DNA from 2 places in the Providencia sp. 2.29 genome. Region 2 is predicted to be linked to the other one. Evidence: predicted binding sites of a transcription regulator. Region 2 holds the regulator's gene; the other holds the start of a gene.
The links. Region 2 encodes PurR, which represses purine synthesis genes. Its sites were predicted from a motif close to CANGCAAACGTTTGCNTG; they were not measured.
Positions count from the first base shown of each region.

Region 1: I3B46_RS02520 (NCS2 family permease) is a predicted target of PurR. The motif match lies at 3,854-3,871, and genes of this name have one in related genera.

Region 1 is NZ_CP065420.1:584,236-596,516, forward strand. It holds gene I3B46_RS02505 (sulfite exporter TauE/SafE family protein) at 1-264, shown strand, start outside; gene I3B46_RS02510 (MFS transporter) at 433-1,623, shown strand; gene I3B46_RS02515 (ArnT family glycosyltransferase) at 1,675-3,345, opposite strand; gene I3B46_RS02520 (NCS2 family permease) at 3,980-5,326, shown strand; gene I3B46_RS02525 (Na+/H+ antiporter) at 5,587-7,236, shown strand; gene I3B46_RS02530 (carboxylate/amino acid/amine transporter) at 7,254-8,138, shown strand; gene metR (HTH-type transcriptional regulator MetR) at 8,038-8,994, opposite strand; gene metE (5-methyltetrahydropteroyltriglutamate--homocysteine S-methyltransferase) at 9,103-11,376, shown strand; gene I3B46_RS02545 (YidB family protein) at 11,445-11,834, opposite strand; gene ltnD (L-threonate dehydrogenase) at 12,231-12,281, shown strand, end outside.
Region 2 is NZ_CP065420.1:2,668,692-2,680,972, reverse strand. It holds gene I3B46_RS12350 (putative quinol monooxygenase) at 143-418, opposite strand; gene I3B46_RS12345 (helix-turn-helix transcriptional regulator) at 445-1,200, opposite strand; gene cfa (cyclopropane fatty acyl phospholipid synthase) at 1,353-2,501, opposite strand; gene punC (purine nucleoside transporter PunC) at 2,861-4,084, opposite strand; gene punR (DNA-binding transcriptional activator PunR) at 4,208-5,113, shown strand; gene purR (HTH-type transcriptional repressor PurR) at 5,114-6,139, opposite strand; gene cydH (cytochrome bd-I oxidase subunit CydH) at 6,409-6,492, shown strand; gene sodB (superoxide dismutase [Fe]) at 6,568-7,146, opposite strand; gene I3B46_RS12310 (Grx4 family monothiol glutaredoxin) at 7,848-8,195, shown strand; gene rnt (ribonuclease T) at 8,276-8,917, opposite strand; gene gloA (lactoylglutathione lyase) at 9,036-9,443, opposite strand; gene I3B46_RS12295 (DUF1289 domain-containing protein) at 9,615-9,854, shown strand; gene slyA (transcriptional regulator SlyA) at 10,410-10,844, shown strand; gene I3B46_RS12285 (glycine zipper 2TM domain-containing protein) at 11,340-11,807, opposite strand.

The DNA of each region.
Region 1 (12,281 bases), 2.1 Mb from region 2:
AAACAGCGCTTTCGCATCACCCAAATGACATTAATAGGCTTTAGCACGTTAACGCGTGTCACAATCTTTTTAGTGATGGGTGTCTATGTGAATGTCGATATTCTGCTGATGGCATTAGCGTTCTCACCCGCAATGTTGATTGGTATTTGGGCTGGGCGCCATATTACCTTGAAAATATCGCGAGAATCTTTCCTGAAAATTATCAATATTATTATTTTAATTTCAGGTATTGCCTTGCTATATCGTTATTTTTTTATTTTGTAACTCACGTCACTGTTAAAGATTTATCAGTATAAAATATAAAGCATGATACAATTACCTTTCGTCATCTTCGGTAATTCCAGATGATGAAGGGTTTTTATATTGTGTTTAACGTTAATAAATAGAATTTAAAATGGAAGCTTTCATTAATGAAAGCAGATTAATATCAAAATGAGCTCTGATAATCAGCGTTTACAGCATTTTCGTCGTACCCCTTCGTTCGCTATTTTTACCATTACAACCAGTATTGCTGTCATTGGTATCGTTATTGGTTTAAGTATCCCAATGGTCGCTTTGCGATTAAATAACTATGGTGTTAGCGAACTCTATATTGGCATTATTTCAGCTGCACCTGCTTTAGGGATGTTTTTAATTGCCCCTATGGTGCAACGGATTGTTCGTTGGTGTGGGAAACGACAAGCAATGCTTATCGCAACCATTATTTCTGCAATAAGTTTGCTACCGTTACTGAGTTCGTTACCATTGTGGCTGCTCTTTCCATTACGTTTGATTACAGGGTTAGCCAGCGGTGTACTGATTTGTTTAGGGGAAACATGGATTAATGAACTTAGCCCGGAAAGCAAGCGAGGCCGTATCCTCGCCATCTACACCACCGTTTTTACCGTGAGCCAACTACTCGGCCCCTCTTTTATTGCTTACTATGGCGTAGAAGATAAATCTCCATTATTGATTTGCACCTTACTTCACCTGATATCTATAGCACTATTTTTAATTATGGAACAAAAGGTGGGTGACCGTATTTCCGCGACAGCCAGTGAATCACGTTTTTCAATTATTCAGTTTGTTAAAGTCGCTCCGGGCATTTGTGCTGGTATTCTATTTTTCGCCTTTTTTGATGGCACGATTTTATCGATGTTCCCTATTTATGGTATGGGAATGGGGCATACTGAGGCGATTGCCGCGATGATGATCAGTGCAATTTTAGCGGGGGATGCGGTGATGCAAATGCCATTTGGATGGTTAGCGGACCATATGAACCGTGAAAAACTGTATCGGATTTGCGGCGTTGTCACATTAGGAGCGAGTTGTTTATTACCTTTCTTGATAACTCACCATTATTTAATTTGGGTCTTGTTATTTGTTTTGGGGGCAACAGCCGGTGCTATTTACACCATTGCGCTTGTGCAAATTGGTCAATATTTTAAAGGCAATGACCTAATTATTGCGAATGCCGCTGCGGCTATGTTATGGGGAATTGGTAATTTGTCCGGGCCGTTATTAGCTGGCGTCGCGACATCTCTTTCGCTGGCGGGGTTACCCGTATTACTCATTTTTATTGCTACAGCATTTTTGTGGTTTACGCGTGAAAAATATAGCGCCCAAAGCACGCAACAAGCTTAACTAAAAAATAGTGTGCCAGTGGTGATAAACTGGCACAGATTTTTCATTTCTCTACTCAATGCTTTTATAAACAACTAAGTTTTCGGTGAATTCATCGGGGCGGTGGTTGCTCCAAAATAGCGTCATACCTGCGGGAGCTGGCTTGATCTGTTTTGATAACACAATTAACCAGCGGCACTGCTCTGGTTTTTCAAAGCGATCTTGCCGTTGATGTAAGATCTTTGTGTAGTAGTACAGCATAGGGGCTTCGGATTCACCGATATTATCGGATGCCATACAGTCATTGGTATGATAATGGCCTTTTAGATGTTGTTCTAAATCGACAAAGACATCTTTAAACCCTTTGGTATAGTCTATCCAGCCTAAAAATAAGCTGAATGTGATCCCCCATACGATACACATGCCTAGCGTCCAGTTTTGCATGGCACGTAAGGTAATCTGTCGGCTCAATAACGCTCCGCGTAAAAACCAGATGGCGGTGAGGATTGTCGCGACTAGCAAAGCAACTATCGAAAATGGCATTTGGTAACTCATCGGTAGCCATTTACTAAAAGGTGTAAGCCACACCTGCGTCTGACCCGAAAGGGCGATAAAATAGCAAACCCACAGGAAAATAATAAGTAGTGACCATAGCGTAGCCGCAAAGCATGAGAAACCGCGTAGCACTTTTTCAGGAAGCGCAAGCACGGTTTGGGTCCCTAAGATTGCAAGTGGGGCGATGAAAGGGAGCAAATAGAGCGCTCTACCTGTTGCTGAAATTTGTAAAAATACAATCCCAAGTAGCGGGAAAATGGTGACTAAGTACTCGTTACGGCTACGTAATCGTTTTAACGGATTTCTAATAAAATAGAGGGTAGCCAGTATGCCTGCTGGCAGTGCAAATAGCAGCACGGATGCTGGAACACGTGTTAAGTTCGCTTTGGCACCTAATTTTTCAACAGAGAAGCCTAGAAAACGACCGATATTATTTTCCCAAAACCAAGTCATAAACAGATCGGGATGTTGGCGATAGAGTAAAATAGGCCAAGGTAAAATCAAGATAAGAGCAGTGAGACCGGCGATGATTGCAGGTAGCCAAAAAAGCTTTTGGCGGCAGTGTGGTAGAAAAATCGGGGCTAGCAGTAAGCTTAACCATAACACACCCGGAATAAACACCCCTTTTGATAGCATGGTGATCACTGTGCCAAACATTAGCCATAATGCGGACATCGCAACCTTTTCCTGGCGTATTAGCCCAAGAATGCCGTACAAACCGATAGTAGCACCTGTAATGAGTGCAACATCCGTAAACATATCATGGCTATGCCTTAAAATGCCGGGGGCGCAAAGGTAGAGTGCGAATGCAATCCAAATGCGTTTATCACTAATATGGTCTGTATTGAAGGCACGGCGAGCAAGTAGAATAAAAAATGAAAAGTTAATCACTGAAAATAACAATGTCGCACTGCGCGCCGCATCATAAAGCGGCATAAAGCCAGATAGCAAATGGGCACTGATGGTGGCGACCCAATAGTACAGTGGTGGCTTCTCCATAAACGGTTCGCCAGCATTCGTTGGTACGAGCCAATTACCTGTTTCGAACATAGTTTGGATAATACCAAAGCTATAGTTTTCATCTTGCTTCCACGGAGTGTGCCCGTAAATACCAGGTAAAAGATAGATGGCGAGAAAGCCAATAAATAAAATTAATGACTTTTGATTAGGTGTTAATTTTTTTTGCATTGTTCTTGCAGTGAATATATGTCAGTAATTAATAATTTTATGTGATATTTAATTTTAACGAGATCAAATATAATTAATGTTTACACATAAAAATTGTTAACATGATGAAATTAAAGTTGATTTTTATTTAAATTCTCGTTGTCAGATTATATTTTTGCAGCATTATATTCTATGTAATAAATGCGATTTAAAAAATAAGTTATTTGTCATCCTCTCGCTAATACCCCTCACTATTATTTAGCGAAGCAACACTTAACTCTAACAAAATATTTATTAACTGTAGCTAAACGAAAAGAAAATCCATTCACAATAGAGAGGGTTAATAAGTCGGATAGTAAGGATGCCAAATTCGGTAAAACCTCCTCACTGTGCTAGGGATAAAATCTAAAAATTTATGTTAAGTTTGCTTTGTTGTGTGCGATTGCCCCATGTAACTTGAAAACACTTGATCAATACGTCGATTTCGATTGATAATTGCCCGCTTCATAGTCTGCCATCTCTATTGTTAAAGCCAAACGATTGCGTGAGAGTGGGGGGTGAGTAAATCACTCGCTCAATCAGTTTTTTCTAAAAACGTAATCGTTTTCGTCAGTGAGATTAGGCGCTTTTTGTCATATTTAGCAGGGGTATTTCCATGTCTGGCCAACAGGCTTCAACCAATTGCAAATTGGATAAATATTTTAAAATTTCTGCGCGTGGCTCTTCGGTTCGCCGTGAAATTATTGCAGGGTTAACGACATTTTTGGCGATGGTGTATTCCGTCATTGTCGTTCCGGGAATGTTAGGGCAGGCAGGGTTCCCTCCTACAGCTGTCTTTATTGCGACCTGTTTAGTGGCGGGTTTTGGCTCACTATTGATGGGGCTGTGGGCTAACCTGCCAATGGCGATTGGTTGTGCGATTTCACTTACCGCATTTACGGCTTTTAGCTTGGTGTTAGGCCAGAAAATCAGTATCCCTGTTGCTTTAGGGGCCGTGTTTCTTATGGGGTGCCTGTTTACTATTATTTCGGTGACAGGAATTCGTAGCTGGATCCTGCGTAATATGCCTATGGGGATTGCGCACGGTACTGGGATTGGTATTGGGTTATTTTTATTACTGATAGCCGCAAATGGTGTCGGGTTGGTCGTTAAAAACCCAAATGAAGGGCTACCTGTTGCACTTGGCGATTTTACCTCTTTCCCTGTATTAATGGCATTAGCGGGTTTAGCGGTTATTTTTGGCTTAGAGAAGCGTCGCGTGCCCGGTGGTGTTCTGTTGGTGATTATTGCTATTTCAATCATAGGGTTAATTTTTGACCCTGCCGTTAAGTACCAAGGTTTCTTTAAGCTTCCTTCATTAGGTGAAGATGGTTTATCACTGATCATGAGCATGGACATTATGGGAGCCTTGCAACCTATCGTGTTACCAAGCTTATTAGCATTGGTCATGACCGCAGTCTTTGATGCGACAGGAACCATCCGTGCGGTTGCTGGTCAAGCTAACTTGCTGGATAAAGATGGGCAAATTATTAATGGTGGTAAAGCATTAACTGCGGACTCGGTAAGCAGTATCTTTGCTGGAGCGATTGGGGCTTCTCCTGCTGCGGTTTATATCGAATCTGCTGCTGGTACTGCTGCTGGTGGTCGTACGGGGCTTACTGCGGTGGTCGTTGGCCTGTTGTTCTTATTGATTCTATTTTTATCACCTCTGTCTTATTTAGTACCTGCGTATGCGACGGCACCAGCTTTGATGTATGTCGGTCTGTTGATGTTGAGTAATGTTTCTAAACTGAACTTTGATGACTTTGTCGATTCGATGTCCGGTTTATTATGTGCTGTGTTTATTGTTCTGACCTGTAACATTGTTACTGGCATTATGTTAGGTTTCGCCGCATTGGTGATTGGACGTATCTTTGCAGGTGAGTGGCGTAAGCTGAATATTGGAACCGTGGTTATTGCTGTTCTATTAGTGGCATTTTATGCTGCTGATTTAGCGATTTAAGATTCGTTGTTCTGTGGGGGCTGGCGCATCGGCTGCCCCCTAATGTATTATCGCGATTAATCTTAAAGTTTGAATTATTTTCCCGCCTAGTAGTTAGTTAAGGATAGAATAGACAAAAGGCGGTGAAACATGTGAAATCCGCGGGTTTTCACGAGTTGCTGGCTTTACTGAAAAATTTCATGGCCTGACGAGCTACCTAATATTCTGCTGCGACGGGTCATATTTGGGTTTGGTTCATTTCGTTAATCAGTAAGGGCAACATGGAAATTTTCTTTACTATTCTCATCTTAATTTTGGCAGTTTCTGTTTCAGGTGTGGTGACAAAAGTCATCCCTGTTCGCGTTCCATTACCCTTAATTCAAATCGCGATTGGTGCATTGCTTGCATGGCCTCAGTTTGGATTACATGTCACGTTTGACCCTGAACTCTTTATGGTTCTATTGATCCCGCCATTGCTATTCGTTGATGGCTGGAAAACGCCAACACGTGAATTTTTCCAAAATGGTCGTGAGATTTTCATCCTAGTATTAGTACTGGTATTGGTAACCGTTGTGGGTATCGGTTATCTCATTTACTGGTTAATGCCGGGTATTCCTTTGATTGCTGCATTTGCACTTGCTGCTGTCCTTTCGCCAACGGATGCGGTAGCGCTCTCTTCGATTGTCGGTAAAGGTCGTATACCTAAGCGTATGATGAGCGTGTTGGAAGGCGAAGCATTGATGAATGACGCTTCAGGTCTGGTTGCATTAAAATTTGCGGTTGCGATTGCAATGGAAACCATGATGTTCTCAGTGTCTGGCGTCACGATTGAATTTTTTAAAGTGGCGATAGGTGGTTTGCTATCCGGTATCATTGTGACTTGGGTTTACAGCAAGTCATTGCGCTTAATGAGTCGCTGGAGTGGCGATGATCCTGCAACCCAAATTGTCTTTATGTTATTGCTGCCTTTTGCCTCTTATATGATTGCGGAGCATATTGGTTTCTCAGGCATTTTGGCTGCGGTGGCTGCGGGGATGACAATCACCAAATCTGGGGTGATCCGTAATGCGCCATTAGCGATGAGACTGCGTGCTGACAGCGTATGGTCAATGTTAGAATTCGTATTTAACGGTTTGGTGTTTATCATGCTTGGCTTACAATTGCCGGGGATTTGGGAAACATCAGTACTGCAAGCGGAACTGGATCCTAGCGTAGAAACGTGGATGTTGTTTGCGGCAGTCGCCATTATCTACTTTGCCTTGCTAATTTTGCGTTTTTGTTGGTTATGGCTCATGAAAAGGTTTAGCCGCCTGTTCCTGAAAAAAAGGCCACTGCAATTTGCTAACTATACGGTACGTGAGCTGTGGCTAGCTTCTTTTGCGGGAGTTCGTGGGGCGATTACCTTAGCCGGTGTGCTTTCAGTACCCCTCTTTTTAAGTGATGGTTCACCTTTCCCAGCGCGTTATCAATTAGTCTTTATTGCGGCAGGGGTGATTTTATTCTCAATATTCGCGGGCGTCATCGCGTTACCGCTGTTGCTGCGCAACTTTAAAGTCGGTGATAAAGAAGCGGATATTAACGAAATTCGTATGGCGAAAGCCGCAATGGCTGAAGTCGCCATTGTGAGTTTAAACAAGATGGAAGAGCGTTTATCGGCGGATGTTGATGAAAAATTAGACCCTGAGGATATTAGTGAAGTGGCCTCAAGGGTTACGGGGCATTTGCGCCGACGTACCGCTAGCCAAGATGAAATCGAACATAACTTACAGATTGAAGATTTAGAGCGGCGCTTTAGGCTAACCGCATTACGTGCTGAACGTGGTGAGTTATATCACCTGCGTGCAACGCGTAAAATTAGCAATGAAACGCTGCAATCCTTACTGACGGATCTCGATTTGTTGGAAGCTGTATTGATTGAAAAAGAGCATTAATTGAGAACAATACAATAATGTGGTTACTTGTGATTACGACGCTGCTTTGGGCAGCGTCTTTTAGTCTTATTGGTGAATATCTCGCTGGGCAAGTGGATAGCTGGCTATCCGTCCTAATACGTGTTTCTTTAGCGGCATTGGTCTTCTTGCCATTTTTACGCTGGCGAGGGCTGGGATTCAAAGTGATTGTGCTGTACATGATTGTTGGTGCATGCCAACTCGGTATTATGTATTTCTTTGTGTTCCAAGCGTATCGCCATCTCACCGTCGCGGAATTTTTGTTATTTACGGTACTCACCCCTCTGTATGTGACGCTCATTTATGATCTATTGGAGCGCCAACGTTTACGGATGGGCTATTTGTTTAGCTCGCTACTTGCCGTTATTGGTGCAGCCATCATTCGTTATGACCATCTTAGTGAATCTTTCTGGGTAGGTCTGATATTTGTGCAATTAGCTAATATCTTCTTTGCTGTCGGTCAGGTGGGATATAAGCGTTTGATGGAAATATATCCTATCCCTCAGCATCAAGCTTTTTCATGGTTTTATATCGGTGCAACGCTGGTCGCACTGTTCGGATGGGGGCTATTTGGGGATAAATCGCTAGTGCCAACCACACATGTTCAATGGTGGGTTTTACTGTGGTTAGGTGTTGTGGCTTCTGGCATCGGTTACTTTATGTGGAATTATGGCGCCACAAAAGTAGACGCCGGAACCCTTGCTATCATGAATAATATGATGGTTCCAGCGGGGCTACTGGTTAATTTTGCCATCTGGCAACAGCATCCAGATTGGTTGAGTTTTACCATTGGAGCGAGCCTGATTGTCGCGTCTCTGTGGGTACATAGGCGTTGGATACTTTCACCGGTTTCACGTAAGACAGATTCTCAACGGCATGATTAGTGGCCGTTTTGGTAAAAGCTTCAATAGCGGGTTGGCGTTGCTCTCCTTCACGGCATGCAGCGTACAACCGGCTCCACAAACCACTCCCTAATGTTTTTATACTAATTAACCCCTGTTTTTCAAACGAATCCACCGCCCAATGTGGTAATGCGGCGATCCCCATTTTAGCTGCCACCATCTGTATTAAAATCAATGTATTATCAACGGCTTTCACCTTTGGTGAAACCCCGGCTGGCTGTAAGAAATGGCGCCAAACATCAAAGCGATGACGTTGTACTGGGTAAATTAGTAAGGTCTCATCGGCGAGATCATGAGGCTCGATAATCGGTTTTTTTGCTAAAGGGTGATCATTAGCCACAATTAATTTTACTTCATAATCAAACAGCGGCGTGTAGTGGATCTCTTTATCAGCCAAGATATCTGAAGTCAGTACAATATCCAGCTCTCGTGAAAGTAATTCGGGCTGCGGGTCAAAAGTCACTCCCGATTTAAAATCCACTGAAACTTGCGGCCATGTTTGCCTAAATTGCTGTAATGCAGGTGTTAGCCATTGAATGCAGCTATGGCATTCGATAGCGATACGTAGCGTCGACACGCCCGGTTCATTACAAATACGAATAGCATCTTTCACCATTGGTAATACTTGGTGTGCCAGTTGCAATAGCACTTCCCCTTGCGGTGTAAATCGTAATGGCTGGCTTTTACGAATAAATAGCTTAAAGCCCAAACGATGTTCTAAGTCACTAAATTGATGTGACAATGCTGACTGAGTCTGGTGCAGGTAAGTTGCAGCCGCTGCCAATGAGCCATGTTGGCTGAGCGCATGCAATGTTTTTAGATGTTTTAATTCGATCATGAGAAACCTTCAAGATGACAATGAATAATTTGCGCTTGTGCTTTATACAGTACCTGTTGATTATAGATGTGTAAACATCTAGACGGCTAAAAATTTTAAGGGGTCAATATGTCTGTTATAAATCATACACTTGGATTTCCTCGTGTCGGTCTGAAAAGGGAGCTAAAACGCGCACAAGAAGATTATTGGGCTGGAAAAATTGACCAAGCAGCGCTTTTAGCAACGGGTCGTGAATTACGTGCTCGTCACTGGCAACAACAAAAAGATGCCGGTGTGCAACTATTACCAGTCGGTGATTTTGCTTGGTATGACCAAGTATTAACGACGAGCTTATTGCTGGGGAATGTACCTCCACGTCATCAAAACGAAGATGGCTCAATTGATTTAGATACACTATTTAGAGTGGCTCGTGGCCGCGCGCCAACAGGAAAGCCAGCAGCGGCAGGCGAGATGACTAAGTGGTTTAATACCAATTACCACTACATCGTACCTGAGTTCCAAAAAGGGCAGAAATTCAGCTTATCATGGACACAACTGTTTGAGGAAGTCGATGAAGCGTTAGCACTAGGCCATACTATCAAACCTGTTGTAATTGGTCCGTTGACTTACCTATGGTTAGGCAAAGTAAAAGGTGAATCATTCGATCGTTTATCATTATTGAATGATCTGCTACCTGTCTATCAAGAAATTCTTGCACGTTTAGCGCAAAAAGGAATTGAGTGGGTACAAATTGATGAGCCAGCACTGGTGTTAGATTTACCAACAGAGTGGCAGCAGGCGTATCAAACGGCTTATCAAGCGTTAGCTGGGAAAACCAAACTGTTGCTGACAACCTATTTTGATGGCATCAGTCACCATCTGGATCTGATTAAACAGCTACCAGTACAGGGATTGCATGTTGATGTTGTCGCTGGGCAAGATGACATCGAAAAATTACACCAAGCGCTACCACAAGATTGGGTGCTCTCATTAGGCATTATCAATGGTCGTAACGTATGGAAAGCTGACTTAGGTGAAAAGTTTGCACGTATTAAGCCGTTGTTAGGCCAACGTAATTTGTGGGTCGGCTCATCGTGTTCACTACTCCATAGCCCTATCGATCTCAACGATGAGACTCGCTTAGATGAAGAAGTTAAAAGTTGGTTTGCTTTTGCGCTACAAAAATGTGCGGAATTAGCATTACTAAGCCAAGCGTTAAATGAGCCAACGGCAGAGCATCTTGCTGGATTAGAACAATACAGCGCTCCGGTTCGTGCTCGTAAGACATCAACTCGTGTCAATAATGCGGCGGTCAATCAGCGTTTGCAAGGGATCCGTAAAGGGGATGCTGAACGTAATAGCCCATATGAAATACGCGCTCAACGTCAACGTGAACGCTTTAATTTGCCATTATGGCCAACCACAACAATTGGTTCGTTTCCACAAACGAGTGAAATTAGAACACTGCGCCTTGATTTCAAAAAAGGTAACTTAGATAAAATGCACTATCGTACCAGTATCAGTGAACACATTAAGCAGGCGATTAAAGAGCAAGAACTGCTTGATATTGATGTGTTAGTGCATGGTGAAGCCGAACGTAACGACATGGTTGAATACTTTGGTGAGCATTTTGACGGTTATGTCTTTACACAAAATGGCTGGGTACAAAGCTATGGTTCGCGCTGTGTGAAACCTCCCGTCATTATTGGAGATATTAGCCGACCAGAAGCTATCACGGTAGAGTGGGCGAAATACGCACAATCGCTGACTGAAAAGCCAGTCAAAGGGATGTTAACGGGGCCTGTGACTATCCTATGTTGGTCATTCCCGCGTGAAGACATTAGTCGTGAAACAATTGCCAAACAAATTGCTTTGGCGCTACGCGATGAAGTGGATGATCTACAAAAAGCGGGGATTGGCATTATTCAAATCGATGAGCCTGCACTTCGCGAAGGCTTGCCATTACGTAAGGATGAGTGGGCTGAATATTTAAATTGGGCAGTAGAAGCATTTAAACTCAGTGCGGCAATTGCCGATGATGACACTCAGATCCACACCCATATGTGTTATTGCGAGTTCAATGACATCATGGATTCGATTGCTGCGCTGGATGCTGATGTGATCACGATTGAGACTTCGCGCTCTGACATGGAATTGTTGGATGCTTTCGAAGACTTCCATTATCCCAATGAAATTGGCCCAGGTGTATATGATATTCACTCACCAAACGTGCCAAATGTTGAGTGGATTGTGGCGCTACTGAGAAAAGCTGCTAAACGTGTTCCGGTTGAACGTCTGTGGGTGAACCCTGACTGTGGCTTGAAAACCCGTGGTTGGACAGAGACACGTCAATCATTGGCTAACATGGTGGAAGCTGCTAAAAGGTTAAGAAGCGAATACTAAGCTAAATATTGGTGAGTGGTAGGTTAGCATGTTGGTTAACCTACCACTTTTGCTTTGATGAGGCAGTATTAACCAAACAACTTTTCTTTCAGCATATTCATGCCAACTGCAGACAAATCAACGTGTTCTGGCAGAACACCTTCTGGTGTAGCTTGATTAACGAGTTTTGGGAGATATTTGGCGATCAATTCTGTCGTTTCTTGCGGGTCAATACCCACTTTTTGAGCTAATTGTTGGATATCTAAGTTACCAAAAACTTGAATTAATTGGTTAACGCTCACAGGTAGGTTCTCAGAGTTACTGATCCATGATTGAATAATGTCACCTAAGCCTTGTTGGTTAAATTTATCAACAACCCCTGCTAACCCACCTTGTTTATCAATCCATTCAATTACGGATTGAAACTGGCTCATTTTATCACCGGCAACCATGGTGATCAGTTGATCGAACAAACCCATTTAATACTCCTCATTATTTCTCAAACTGTGGGCTTCAACAGCGTGTTCAGTGCGTTAAAGGATCCCTAAAAATTAAGTAATCGGCTATTTTGGTCAATTTCAGCGAGGCGTCAATCAAAAATGATGCTATTGCGATTTAACTGAACGGAAAAGCGGAAAAGTTTTATTTTTTACACTTGATAGGTATAAACCACGCTCTCATCACATTTTTTATCACATTGCGATGTGAATTGTTTTGTGAATTACCAAAAATTAAAAATGCATTAAAAACAATAAATTAAAATAATATTGGTGATTTTTTATATTATTCATAATGTGATATCCATCATGTGTTTGTGAATTTTGTTATGTGAGAATTCACATCAATAACAAAGATTAACAACATCAGGGGTTGTTATGGGAAATTTCGTTAAGAACGTCGGTGTTATTGGCTTAGGCTCAATGGGT
Region 2 (12,281 bases):
GGGAAACTGAAAATGCTATAGCACCGAGGAGTTAGCTGGTGTTATAGCATTAAAAGTCTGATAAGTTTTACTATCTTAAGGGGAAATCCCTTGTATTTGCACTTTTGTTGGGTTTTTTAGTACCAAGTATTAATTTGCGCCACTATGCTTTTTCGCTAAAATTAATAGAAATGCTAGCATTATCACGTTCAATTGCTTCAACGAGCCGTTTAAAATGCGCTGACTTTTTATGCATTTCAAGCGCATCGGTACTTTCCCATTCTTCAAAAACGATGTAACCATCCTCTTTAGTGATAAGGTCATATTTAATGCATCCTTGCTCACGACGACTTAGCTTAGCTAAATTTTTGATTATGTCTTTGGTTAAAAATCCATTCTTATTTTCTGTTGTGATTTGTGCATATACAACAATACTCATTCCGTTCTCCTTATGTGTATCGAGAACTATCTTAAAGGGAACTTGGCTTTTGTATTGTAAAAAAACGAATAATGAGACTTCAAAAAAGCAGACGGCGTCATCGTGAAATAACGCTTAAAATCACGATAGAAATGGGACTGATCATAATAGCCTGTTTCTAACCAGCGATAGGTATCTTGCTCGGCAAGCATTGCCTTAAGTAGTTGTTCTAGACGGCAATTTATCTGATATCTTTTAGGGGTAATGCCATATTCTTTTAAAAATTCTTTTTGTATAAAACGTGCGCTGTATCCCATTTCATCAGCAATATCATTAATCTTTTTGGTTGGATTTCGGTAGAGGATCGCCAATATATCATCCACTAATTGATGCTGTTTTGAGACTTTCGTCGCATTAAAACAATCAAGTAGTCCTTTAAAGGATGATTTCGATAACTCTTTATACCAAGGATCCTGCCATATATCGGCTAACGCGGTCGGTATATCGGTATAAGTTAAGATGCGTTTAGGTAATAAAAAACGCACGGCATCATGGCGTACACGCAATACCATGAGCTTCCCATGATTAGGCTCTGCGGTAAAAGTGTCGATACGCGGAATAACAAGCTGATATTTGTTGACTTGTTGATGGTGATCAGTAGACAGACGTAACGCTTTGGTAGAAACCCAAATTTCTGCGCCAGTACCAGGAAAAATTTTAATCGGTGTTGTAAATTTCTTGATAATTAGAATCGAACTGATAAAACCATTCAATTCCGTTGGCGGATAATACTGTTTGAGCATAATTCCTACATAGCGAGTTGTTCGAATCACTTATAATAACGTTTTTTAGTCGAAAGACTAATTAAAATAATATTTATGCATTATTAAAGGCTCTATAAAGAGATTCATCTCAATAATAGAGCCTTTATAAGAAGGAATATTCCGTAATTGTGTTACCGAGGAACTCTAATGCCTCCGCTAACGCCGTTCGGACTCCAGAGGATTTGCCACAACTGAATATCTCTTGCTCGGAAAGCGCCAGCACAAGAGTTTAAGTAATAGGTAAACATACGTTTAAAGCGAGGAGTATAATTATTACTTAGTTCTGACCAACTATTTAAGAAGCGTTCATACCAAGCCATTAACGTTTTATCGTAATCAGCCCCAAAATTGTGCCAATCTTCCATGATAAATTTACCTTCACTTGAGTTCCCAATATTTTGAATAGAGGGTAATACGCCATTTGGGAAAATATATTTACCAATCCACGAGTCCACATTGACTTTATTTTTGTTAGAGCCAATTGTGTGTAACAAAAATAAGCCATCGTCTTTAATATTCCTACGTGCCACATCGAAATAGGTTGCGTAGTTTTTAGGGCCAACGTGTTCAAACATGCCGACAGAGACGATGCGATCAAATTTATCATTTAACTCACGGTAATCTTGCAAAATGATATTAACGTCTAAGCCTTTACAGCGCTCTTGTGCGAGTTTTTGTTGCTCTTTAGAGATAGTGACCCCTGTAACAGAGGCGCCATAATGGCGAGCGGCATAGGCGCTTAAGCCTCCCCAGCCACAACCAATATCTAAAAGGCGCATACCCGGCTCTATTTGCAGTTTGCGACAAATTAGATCCAATTTATTAATTTGTGCCTGTTCAAGTGATGTCGCATCATGCCAATAACCGCAAGAATATTGCATATAAGGGTCAAGCATTAGGGTAAAAAGATCATTACCCAAATCATAGTGCTCTTCTCCTACAATCCAAGACCGTTTTTGGGTTTGCAGGTTTCTTAGGCGCGCCATAGCGACTTTCATGATATCGGTAAGGTTATTCGGCAGCTTAGTGTCGAGTTTCGCTTGCAATACTTTATAGAAAAATATATCTAAGCGCTCACAGTCCCACCAGCCGTCCATATAACTCTCGCCAAGACCGAGAGACCCTTTTTGTAAAACCCTTTTATAAAAATCGGTATTATGTATTTGAATATCGAAAGGGCGAGAGCCGTTTATTTCTATGCCTGCTTGGTTTAATAAAGACTCTGCGATCCTTTGCCAATTCGAAACTTTCGCTTTAGTTTCATCTACACAAGTGCTCATATGCTCTCCAACTTGAGATGAAGGTTTTTGAGATAGAATTTCAGTTTGCTGAAAGTGTAGGGTTGCGAAGAATAGCTTCACAAAGACAGGAGCGCATTTATACCGTCGCGCCCTGAGTTTAAACCATCAATATTTATTAACTCAAAAATCACTTCGGACTAAGTATTATCCGAGTATAGAAGCGATAGTTTTATTTAACAATGGCGAAAAATGTCACTTTAGCCAGAAAAGTAGAATTTGAAAGTAAATATACAGAATTGGAATGTCAAATAAAGAGTGGATGATTTTAAAAAGACGACTTAATTAGGTTTTTTATTCCAAATCAGCCACTACAGAGTAGTGGCTGATAGCAAAATTAGTTATTGAGGCTGATATTCTGCATTTTTCCGTGATGATTCAGTGCAATCTTTTGTATTTTGAACAAAATAACCAATAATCATTGGTAATATTGTTATTGCCATGACACCTGTTGTGGATAGTAGCGGATCAAAAGGTAATGCGGAAACTAATATACTGGCGACAAAACACAATCCCAGTTGTAAGGTATTTTGCAATGCGGCAGCTTTACCACTTGCCTGAGGGTAGGCATTCAGCGCTTTTGAAACTGCAATTGGGTAAGAAGCACCGTTCATTGCTGCCATAAAACAAAAGGGGATTAAGATCATGGTTAGGCTTGGTGTGGTATAAATTGCCATTACAAACAGAATTGACATACTCACAGCATAGCCGATCAATAATAATGGAAATAAGATTTCAGCACGGACTTTGATTAATAAAAAACGACATCCATAACCACCAATAATAAAGGCAAGAGTTTGAGGAATATAACTCAGACCAATATCTGCTGGGTCAAAACCCATATTTCTTAAAATAAAAGGTGACCCCGTTAACCAAGCAAAGAAACCGGCACTACAGGATGCGTAAACCAAAACGTTACCACTGTATATACGTGAGCTGAGTAATTTTAAAAATGAAACGGACTCTTTTCCTGATGTACTACTAATGATCTCTTTTGGGGCAACATTTTTTAATAAAAATGTCGGAAGTAATAATAAAACCCCAACGGCCATTAAAACAACAAAGATAATTTCCCAATCATAATGCTCAAGCACCCATGCACCCAATAAAGGCGCCAAAGCAGGAGAAAGAGCAACTAGGGGCATAATGGTCGCAAACACTTTTTGCGTACTAGAGGAGTCATAACGGTCGATAACTAGTGCTTGCCAAAGAACGGCTGCACTACAGACGCCAATTGCCTGTAAAAAACGTAAGATAAGCAGTTGTGTTGCACTGGTGACCCATAACATCCCTAAACAACTTAAAATAAAGAGTGACAAACCGGCAATGAGGATCGGTTTACGACCTAGCTTATCCGATAAAGGCCCCCATAGCAGTTGAGCAAGGGCAAATCCCCCTAAGAAGATACTTAGAGAAGCACTAATTGCGCCTTCAGAAGTATTTAATGCAGTTTGCATTGACCCAAATGCGGGAAGATACATATCAATAGCTAAGAACCCTAGCATACTCAACCCAGCAAGGTAGAACATAAAGCCTGGGGAGTTTTTTGTCGCTGTATTTGTCATGGCAGATTACTTATCTAAAATTTACAAAATTGTTAATAGATACCCTATTGTATAGGTTGTATTTTTACATTGTGAAACGGTAATATTTGGAATGTGCTATCAAAATTTTTGAAAGGTATCGTTATGTGGTCAGCTCATTCCTTAGAAGTGATTGATGCAGTTGCAAGAACTGGGAGTTTTAGTGGTGCAGCAGAGGAGCTTCACCGAGTGCCTTCTGCGATTAGCTATACGGTCAAGCAAGTCGAGGAATGGCTTGCAGTACCGATATTTGAGCGCCGTCACCGCGATGTTGTTTTAACAGAGGCTGGGGAAATATTTATCAAGCAAAGTCGATCTGTTATCAAAAAAATGACACAGACACGCCACCAGTGTCAGCAAGCCGCAAATGGCTGGCGAGGGCAGTTTAGTATTGCGGTTGACTGCATAGTGAAACCTCAACGAACGGAGCAATTGATCCTCGATTTCTATCGCCACTTCCCAGACATTGAGTTGTATATCCATCCTGAAGTTTTTAACGGTGTTTGGGATGCGCTTGCGGATGGGCGTGTCGATGTGGCTATTGGTGCAACACGCGCCTCACCGATCGGCGAACGCTATAGTTTTCGTGATATGGGGTTTATGTCATGGTTATGTGTTGCCAGTCCTAACCACCCATTAGCGCAGTTAAAGGGAGGATTAACGGATGACCAAATGCGTGAATACCCAAGTCTGTGCCTTGAAGATACATCAAGGAACCTACCCAAACGCGATACATGGGCACTAGATAACCAGCGGCGTTTAGTCGTGCCATTTTGGGAAAATGGAATGGCGTGTTTAGTGAATGGGTTATGTGTTGGGATGGTACCTGAACACCGCGGAGCGCCATTTTGTGACGCTGGAAAGCTTGTGCCATTACAATTAACACAGCCGTTTCCGCCAAGCCCATGCTGTTTAACTTGGGTTGAAAAAAATACCTCACCGGCGTTGAGTTGGTTACTTGAATACTTAGGAGACAGTGAAACACTCAACGCCGAATGGCTAGCTCCTTAATTAGCGGCGGTAATCGATGAACGGACCATCAGCCACTGAGCGCCGTTCAACTAAACGTGGATGCACTTCGATTGTTTGTGCATCTTCACGTTTATTCACTATGCGATCTAGTAACATAGCGAATGCCATTTGGCCTAAGCGTTCTTTAGGTTGATGTATTGTGGTTAATGCAGGGGTGAAATAACGTGCATTGCGCACATTATCATAACCTATAATGGAAATATCTTGAGGAACCCGTAGCCCCATTTCGTCAGCGGCACAAATGGCGCCCATCGCCATGATGTCACCACCACAGAATACGGCAGTGGGTTTTTGCTTATTACTCAAAATTTGCATCATGGCTTTATAGCCTGACTCAGGTTCAAAGTCGCCTTGAACAATCCATTCGTCACGTAAAGTGACCTTCGCCTCTTCCATGGCCTTTTTAAAGCCAGTGAGCCGCCCAATCCCTGTATTTCTTTCCAAAGAGCCGGGGATCACCGCAATATCGCGATGGCCTCGGTCAATTAAGTAACGACCCGCGAGATAGCCGCCATGGAATGAATTATCAATGATACTGTCAGTAAAGTCACCGCGTGATGTTCCCCAATCCATAACGACCATTGGGATGTTACGGTAATCTTCTAACATATTGATTAGTTTATCAGGATATTCAGAACACATGACGAGTAGGCCATCGACACGTTTTTGTGCCAGCATCTGTAAATAAGCTTGTTGTTTACCTAAGTTATTATGCGAATTACATAAAATTAGAGTATAGCCTTTCTCATAACAACTGTTTTCAACAGACTCAATGACCTCAGCAAAATAAGGTGCCTCACTCGATGTCGCGAGCAAGCCGATGGATTTTGTATGATTAACTTTCAAACTACGAGCAACGGCACTCGGCGAATAATTGAGTTCTTTTATTGCAGCCCAAACAGCAGCCTTAGTATCATCGGCTACAAAGCGTGTTTTGTTAATTACATGGGATACGGTTGTGGTGGAGACGCCAGCGCGCTTCGCCACATCTTTAATCGTTGCCATGGGGAAAAAAAACTCCTGACCAATAAGCGGTCTTGTCATGAATTCTTATTAAAAATTACCAGCATATTGAGGCATAGTACCTTAACTGGCAATAATTTAGCGATTTGTTATCGATTTTGTCTGATCTAGCGCAAAAACAAAAGAAATAATTGATGTTATAACCTGTGATATAGACACTGGTTTTTATAAATCGTCATGTCATACTTATTTAACCATGTTAAAGTTATGGTTATGTTGCTGGTTAACTGTTCGTTTGATGAGAGGAACTCATGGATACAGATTTTAAATTTGGATTATTAGCAGCGTTAGGTTCTTTGGCTGTGATCATTGCTTTTGCAGTACATATTTTCTAATTTTGCCTTTTAAATAAAGGTAGAATGAATAAGGGCGAGTGAATACTCGCCCTTATTGTTAGTGATAAAAATCAATTAAGCTAGATTTTCTTCAACAAATTTCCAATTAACCAGCGCCCAGAAGTTCTCTAAATACTTAGGACGTGCATTGCGGTAGTCAATATAGTAGGCGTGCTCCCAAATATCGACAGTAAGAAGAGGTTTGTCATCACCAGAGATAGGGGTGCCAGCGTTAGAGGTATTTACAATCGCTAAGCTGCCATCAGTTTTTTTAACTAACCAAGTCCAACCAGCACCAAAGTTTTTGGTTGCTGCATCAGTGAACTGCTGTTTAAATTCAGCGAAAGAACCAAATGCTTTGTTAATCGCTTCTGCGACTTTACCTGTTGGTTCCCCGCCAGCGTTTGGCGCTAAGCAGTTCCAGTAGAAAGTGTGATTCCAAACTTGTGCCGCATTGTTAAAAATACCAGCATCTGAGGTTTTAATGATCTCTTCCAGTGATTTACCTTCGAAAGCAGTACCTTTGACTAAGTTATTCAGGTTAACAACATAGGTATTATGGTGTTTACCATAATGGTACTCGAGTGTTTCTTCCGAGATATAAGGTTCTAGAGCATTCTTAGCATAAGGTAGAGCGGGTAGTTCAAAAGACATTGCGTACTCCTTGTTTAGGTGTAAAACAACACATATGGGTGTAGTGCTCATAAAGTTGAGCGAATATTTTTATAGCCATGATCATGCTGTTAATGTGCATAAACTGAACATTTATGCGGCATGAACTATTATTTAATATATTAATAATAGCACGATATGGCTGCCTGATTGTAGGCTTAGTCATTATAGGGTTATCTTAACAAATCTTACTGATAAATACACCGTAAAATCATAGGGATATTATTTTATCAGCAGAGTTTCACCGTAACTGTAAACGGGGAGATGAACGTATGGCTTTTCAATAGCGGGTGGATGACTAACGTGTAGTTAGCTCATAACTACCGTCGCTCTCCTGATTGTTCCCTAATACCAAATAAATTTGTGAGATAAGCTGATAGTTCAGTGAGACTGTTATTCGTTGGTTTTTTATCATTGCGGGAGAGTATGGTAGGAAAAGAGTGATGCAGAGCAGGGAGCGTGCTAGGTAGTAGATTTATTTGACTTGAATCATAAATAAGTCACAATACAAGCAAACCAAAGGAGGGGCTTAACACCCCTCTTTTTCATTCGTAATCGCAGCTTAACTCATTGATGTATTAAGAGTGAAATGTAGTATTATGTAGTATGTTTTTTGTTCTGTATTTTTTATCTGATTGAAAAACAAGAAATATACTAATTATATTAATGTTAAGGAAGTAAAAATGACGACAATTGAAAGAATCGAACGCCAGATTAAAGAAAACCCAATCCTGCTGTATATGAAAGGCTCTCCTAAGCTTCCTAGCTGCGGTTTTTCTGCTCAGGCAGTTCAAGCGTTATCTGCTTGTGGTGAACGTTTCGCTTATGTCGATATCCTGCAAAATCCAGATATCCGTGCAGAGCTACCAAAATACGCAAATTGGCCAACATTTCCCCAATTATGGGTTGACGGTGAATTAGTAGGTGGTTGTGATATCATCATGGAAATGTATCAGCGTGGTGAATTACAGTCACTGATTAAAGAAACAGCAGACAAGTACCGTCCTGCTGATGAGACGAAAGCTGAGTAATCTCGTCATTAATGTATCTAAAAAGACCGTATTAAGCGTTTAGACTAATACGGTCTTTCTATTTCGGATACGGCTATTTTTTACTCTTGCTCCGCTGGTGGCCATCCACCGAGCTTTTTCCACTTATTAACTAACTCACAAAAAAGAAGAGCAGTGCGGTTTGTATCATACAAAGCGCCGTGAGCCTGTTTACCGTCGAAAGGGATCCCTGCTGCGACACAGGCCTTAGCTAAAATCGTTTGCCCAAAAACAAGGCCACTTAATGCAGCGGTATCAAAAGTCGCAAAAGGGTGGAAAGGGTTACGTTTTAAACCCGCACGTTCAGCGGCATTCATGACAAAGCTGTGGTCGAATGTGGCGTTGTGAGCCACAATGATAGCTCGATTACAATCGGTCGCTTTCATCCCTTTTCGTACCATTTTAAAAATGGCATGCAGTGCTTCATACTCACTAACAGCACCACGTAAAGGGTTAGTTGGGTCAATCCCCGTAAAAGCTAACGCAGCGGGTTCTAAATTAGCCCCTTCAAAGGGTTCAACATGAAAATGAAGTGTTTCATCAGGCGATAACCAGCCATCTTTATCCATTTTGAGCGTGATGGCGGCAATTTCAAGTAGACCATCCGTTTTGGCATTAAACCCACCAGTTTCTACATCAATGACAACAGGGTAATAGCCCCTGAAGCGGCTAACCAGTGCGTTAGGATTATTTTTATCAGACATTAGGCTTTCATTTTAGGTTTCCGGTTGTTGGTTATTATGCCAAAAACCGAAAAGTTTTGCAGATAAACTCACACTAGGCAGCATATGAACTGCCTAGTGACTTAAGAATCGAAATGAATTAATTACCGAGGCCTTTGCTAGCACTTTTGTTCTCAATTAGCTCGATTTTGTACCCATCAGGGTCTTCTACAAAAGCAATAATTGTACTACCACCTTTGACTGGGCCTGCTTCACGTGTCACATTTCCACCTGCACGGCGGATATCTTCACAGGTCTGAGCGACGTTATCGACACCGAGGGCAATATGGCCATAAGCTGTGCCTAATTCGTAACTATCAACCCCCCAGTTATAGGTGAGCTCAATTACGGCACCTTCACTTTCGTCACTGTAACCCACGAATGCCAATGAATATTTATACTCAGGGTTTTCACTGGTACGCAGTAGACGCATACCGAGAACCTTCGTGTAAAAATCAATTGAACGCTGCATATCCGTCACACGTAACATGGTATGTAGTAAGCGCATAAGAGAACTCCCTTGAATTAACTAAATGAAACTGAATCGTTTTAACGACTAATATAACGTACCTATTATCTTTAACACAATGAAATAGGTTTATTTATTGAACAAATAATAGATATAATCGTATTAGTGGAGTATATCATTAATTGGTGTTTTTAGTTAGGTGATATCAGTATGGCAGAGCAACTCGAGTTTTTTGAAATTCAAAGCCCTTGTCGTGGGATTTGCCAAGCCAATGAGCAAGGTTATTGCCGTGGTTGCTTTCGCTCTAGGGAAGAACGTTTCGGATGGTTAAAATTTACCGATAGCCAAAAGCGTAATATCTTACGTTTATGTCGTCAGCGCTATATTCGTTCAATAGCCGTCAAAACTCAGCAAGATGACTCACCTTCACCTCAACAAGAGCTTTTTTAATTGTTATCAACGCACTCATTCCCCATCAATCTTTTTAATTAAAGTTTTTTAACGACTATTCGTTGAAGCGTAATTAAATTGAAATGAAATTAATAAAACATAGTTAATTACTTCATATATCCTTCAATTAAATTTTAGTTATTCAAAATAATAATAAAATAAGGACAAAGCTACCGAAAATGGCATGATTTTAAGATTAACTATATTTAATTGTTTTTAAAGGAGTAATCGGCAATTGTCTTTTTTATTGTTAATTGTAATTACTATAAGGGTTAAAATAGATAGATTCGAAAGAGGAGTAAGGCTATTCTTATTAACAAGATCATTGATAGTCTATGTGAGTAAATAAAACGATGTTTAATATATAAAATGAGTGGATTTAATGGGTGATTAAAATCACAAATCAAATGATTGACTATGACTATAAATAGGTATTTATCATGGTTTTTTCTAATAATTAGTTGTCATAGCAAGAAGGAGTGAATATATAATTTAAAGAATAATTTATGGGTTGTATATTTGTTGGGCAGAATAGTGTTATATAAGGAGGGAACATTGGAGTCACAAATAGGAGCTGATTTATCACGTGTTGTACGCATGTGGAGATCACTGATTGATCATCGTTTGAAACCACTTAAGCTAACGCAAACGCATTGGATTACGTTACATAATATTAGCCAGCTACCGCCGGAGCAGTCGCAAATTCAACTTGCAAAAGCGATTGGTATTGAGCAACCTTCATTAGTGAGAACGTTAGATCAGTTAGAGGAAAAAAAACTGATTTCTCGTCACACTTGTGCGAATGACCGTCGTGCAAAAAGAATAAAACTGACACCTGAGTCTGAGCCATTTATCAAAACAGTTGATGAGGTAATTGATAATACACGCAAAGAGATTTTAGGAAATATTACACAGGATGAACTGGGTCAGTTATCATTATTGTTACTGAAATTAGAGAAAAATATTTTACGATTACAAGGAGATTTATAATTAGTGAAATTATTAATGAGCTAAGTACATTATTAAACTTTAAATCATTATGACAAGATTAATTATCTATTTTATTGATAGAACTTTTCTTCTGATTTTTTCGCCTAATAAATTAGTATGAAACTAAATTATTGGCTTTATTTATTGTTTGATGATAAATCATTTTTATTTTAACTGATTTATAAGATAGAAGGGTGTTTAAAGTTTACTGCTGTTAACTTGAGTAGCAAGTGATACTTTTTAGATTAATTGTGTTTTGAGGAACAAATCAAACAGCGTAAAAATAATCATTGGAATTTAAGCAAACATTAATATTTGTCAGTTATTTACAGATGTTCAACGGTCTGTTGGTACTGCATAAGATGTCAAATCCAAAGTCCAATAAGGAAGTGAAACTGTAGATGTATGATGACTACACAACAATGGTTTAGGTAACCTTAAAATTAAGAAGATATGTTCACCGGTCAGAATTTTGCCGGTGAACATATACTAAGATTAACGTGGAGAAACAGTGACCGTGCCGCCACTATTTGCAATCATGACACGTTGGCCAGAACGGAAAACACTTGGATCTTGTTTTTGAACGACGACAATGTTTTTGCCGCTATCAAGACGGATCTCTAACTGTACACCTTGGCTTCTATTCAGCGCACCTTGGGCTTCTTGGCCTGCTAAACCACCCGCAATAGCCCCCGCAGCGGTTGCAAGCGTTTTACCAGAGCCGCCACCAATGGTGTTACCCAATAGGCCGCCTAGTACCGCACCACCAATTGCACCGATAACGTTTCCATCATCACCTGCTTGGATAGTAACAGGGCGAGCATTAAGCACAGTGCCGTAAGTCACAGTCTGTACTTGTTTCGCGTCTTTAGCTGAAATAGTATCACCAGAAAGTGTACTGGTATTGACACAGCCAGATAATACAGTGACTGCTACAACACCGACGAAAACTTTCTTAAGCATAATTACTCCTATGAGACTTGCTGTCTGTGGCACTAACATAGCATTGGATTGTTGTTTTAACCATAATCACAATATGAAGATGACCATTATGATGTAGGGCTAAAACGGGTATCAGACTACTGATTTTGTTTTAAACAAAGTGTAAACACTAGGTAAAATATCTCAAAGTAGGAAATATTTCATAAAGTAAGGCACACTTTGTTAAATGTTTCCATTAAATAAATTGACGATACAAATATCATTGTGTGTTAATTGCACAAAAATTGTTCTAATTACCCAATGACGACCCTTGTTTGCATTGATAAATACCTTAGCTTGTTAATTATACTATAACTTATAATTGGCTAGGTAGATATTCGAGCGCCCAAATAACCTTATTGTCGATATTTTAAACGTAAAATCGTCAGGATCCGTGTACTGACTTTTTTTCTGCGAGTCAGCCCGAGAAATTACAATGTGTGGTTGACAAACTCC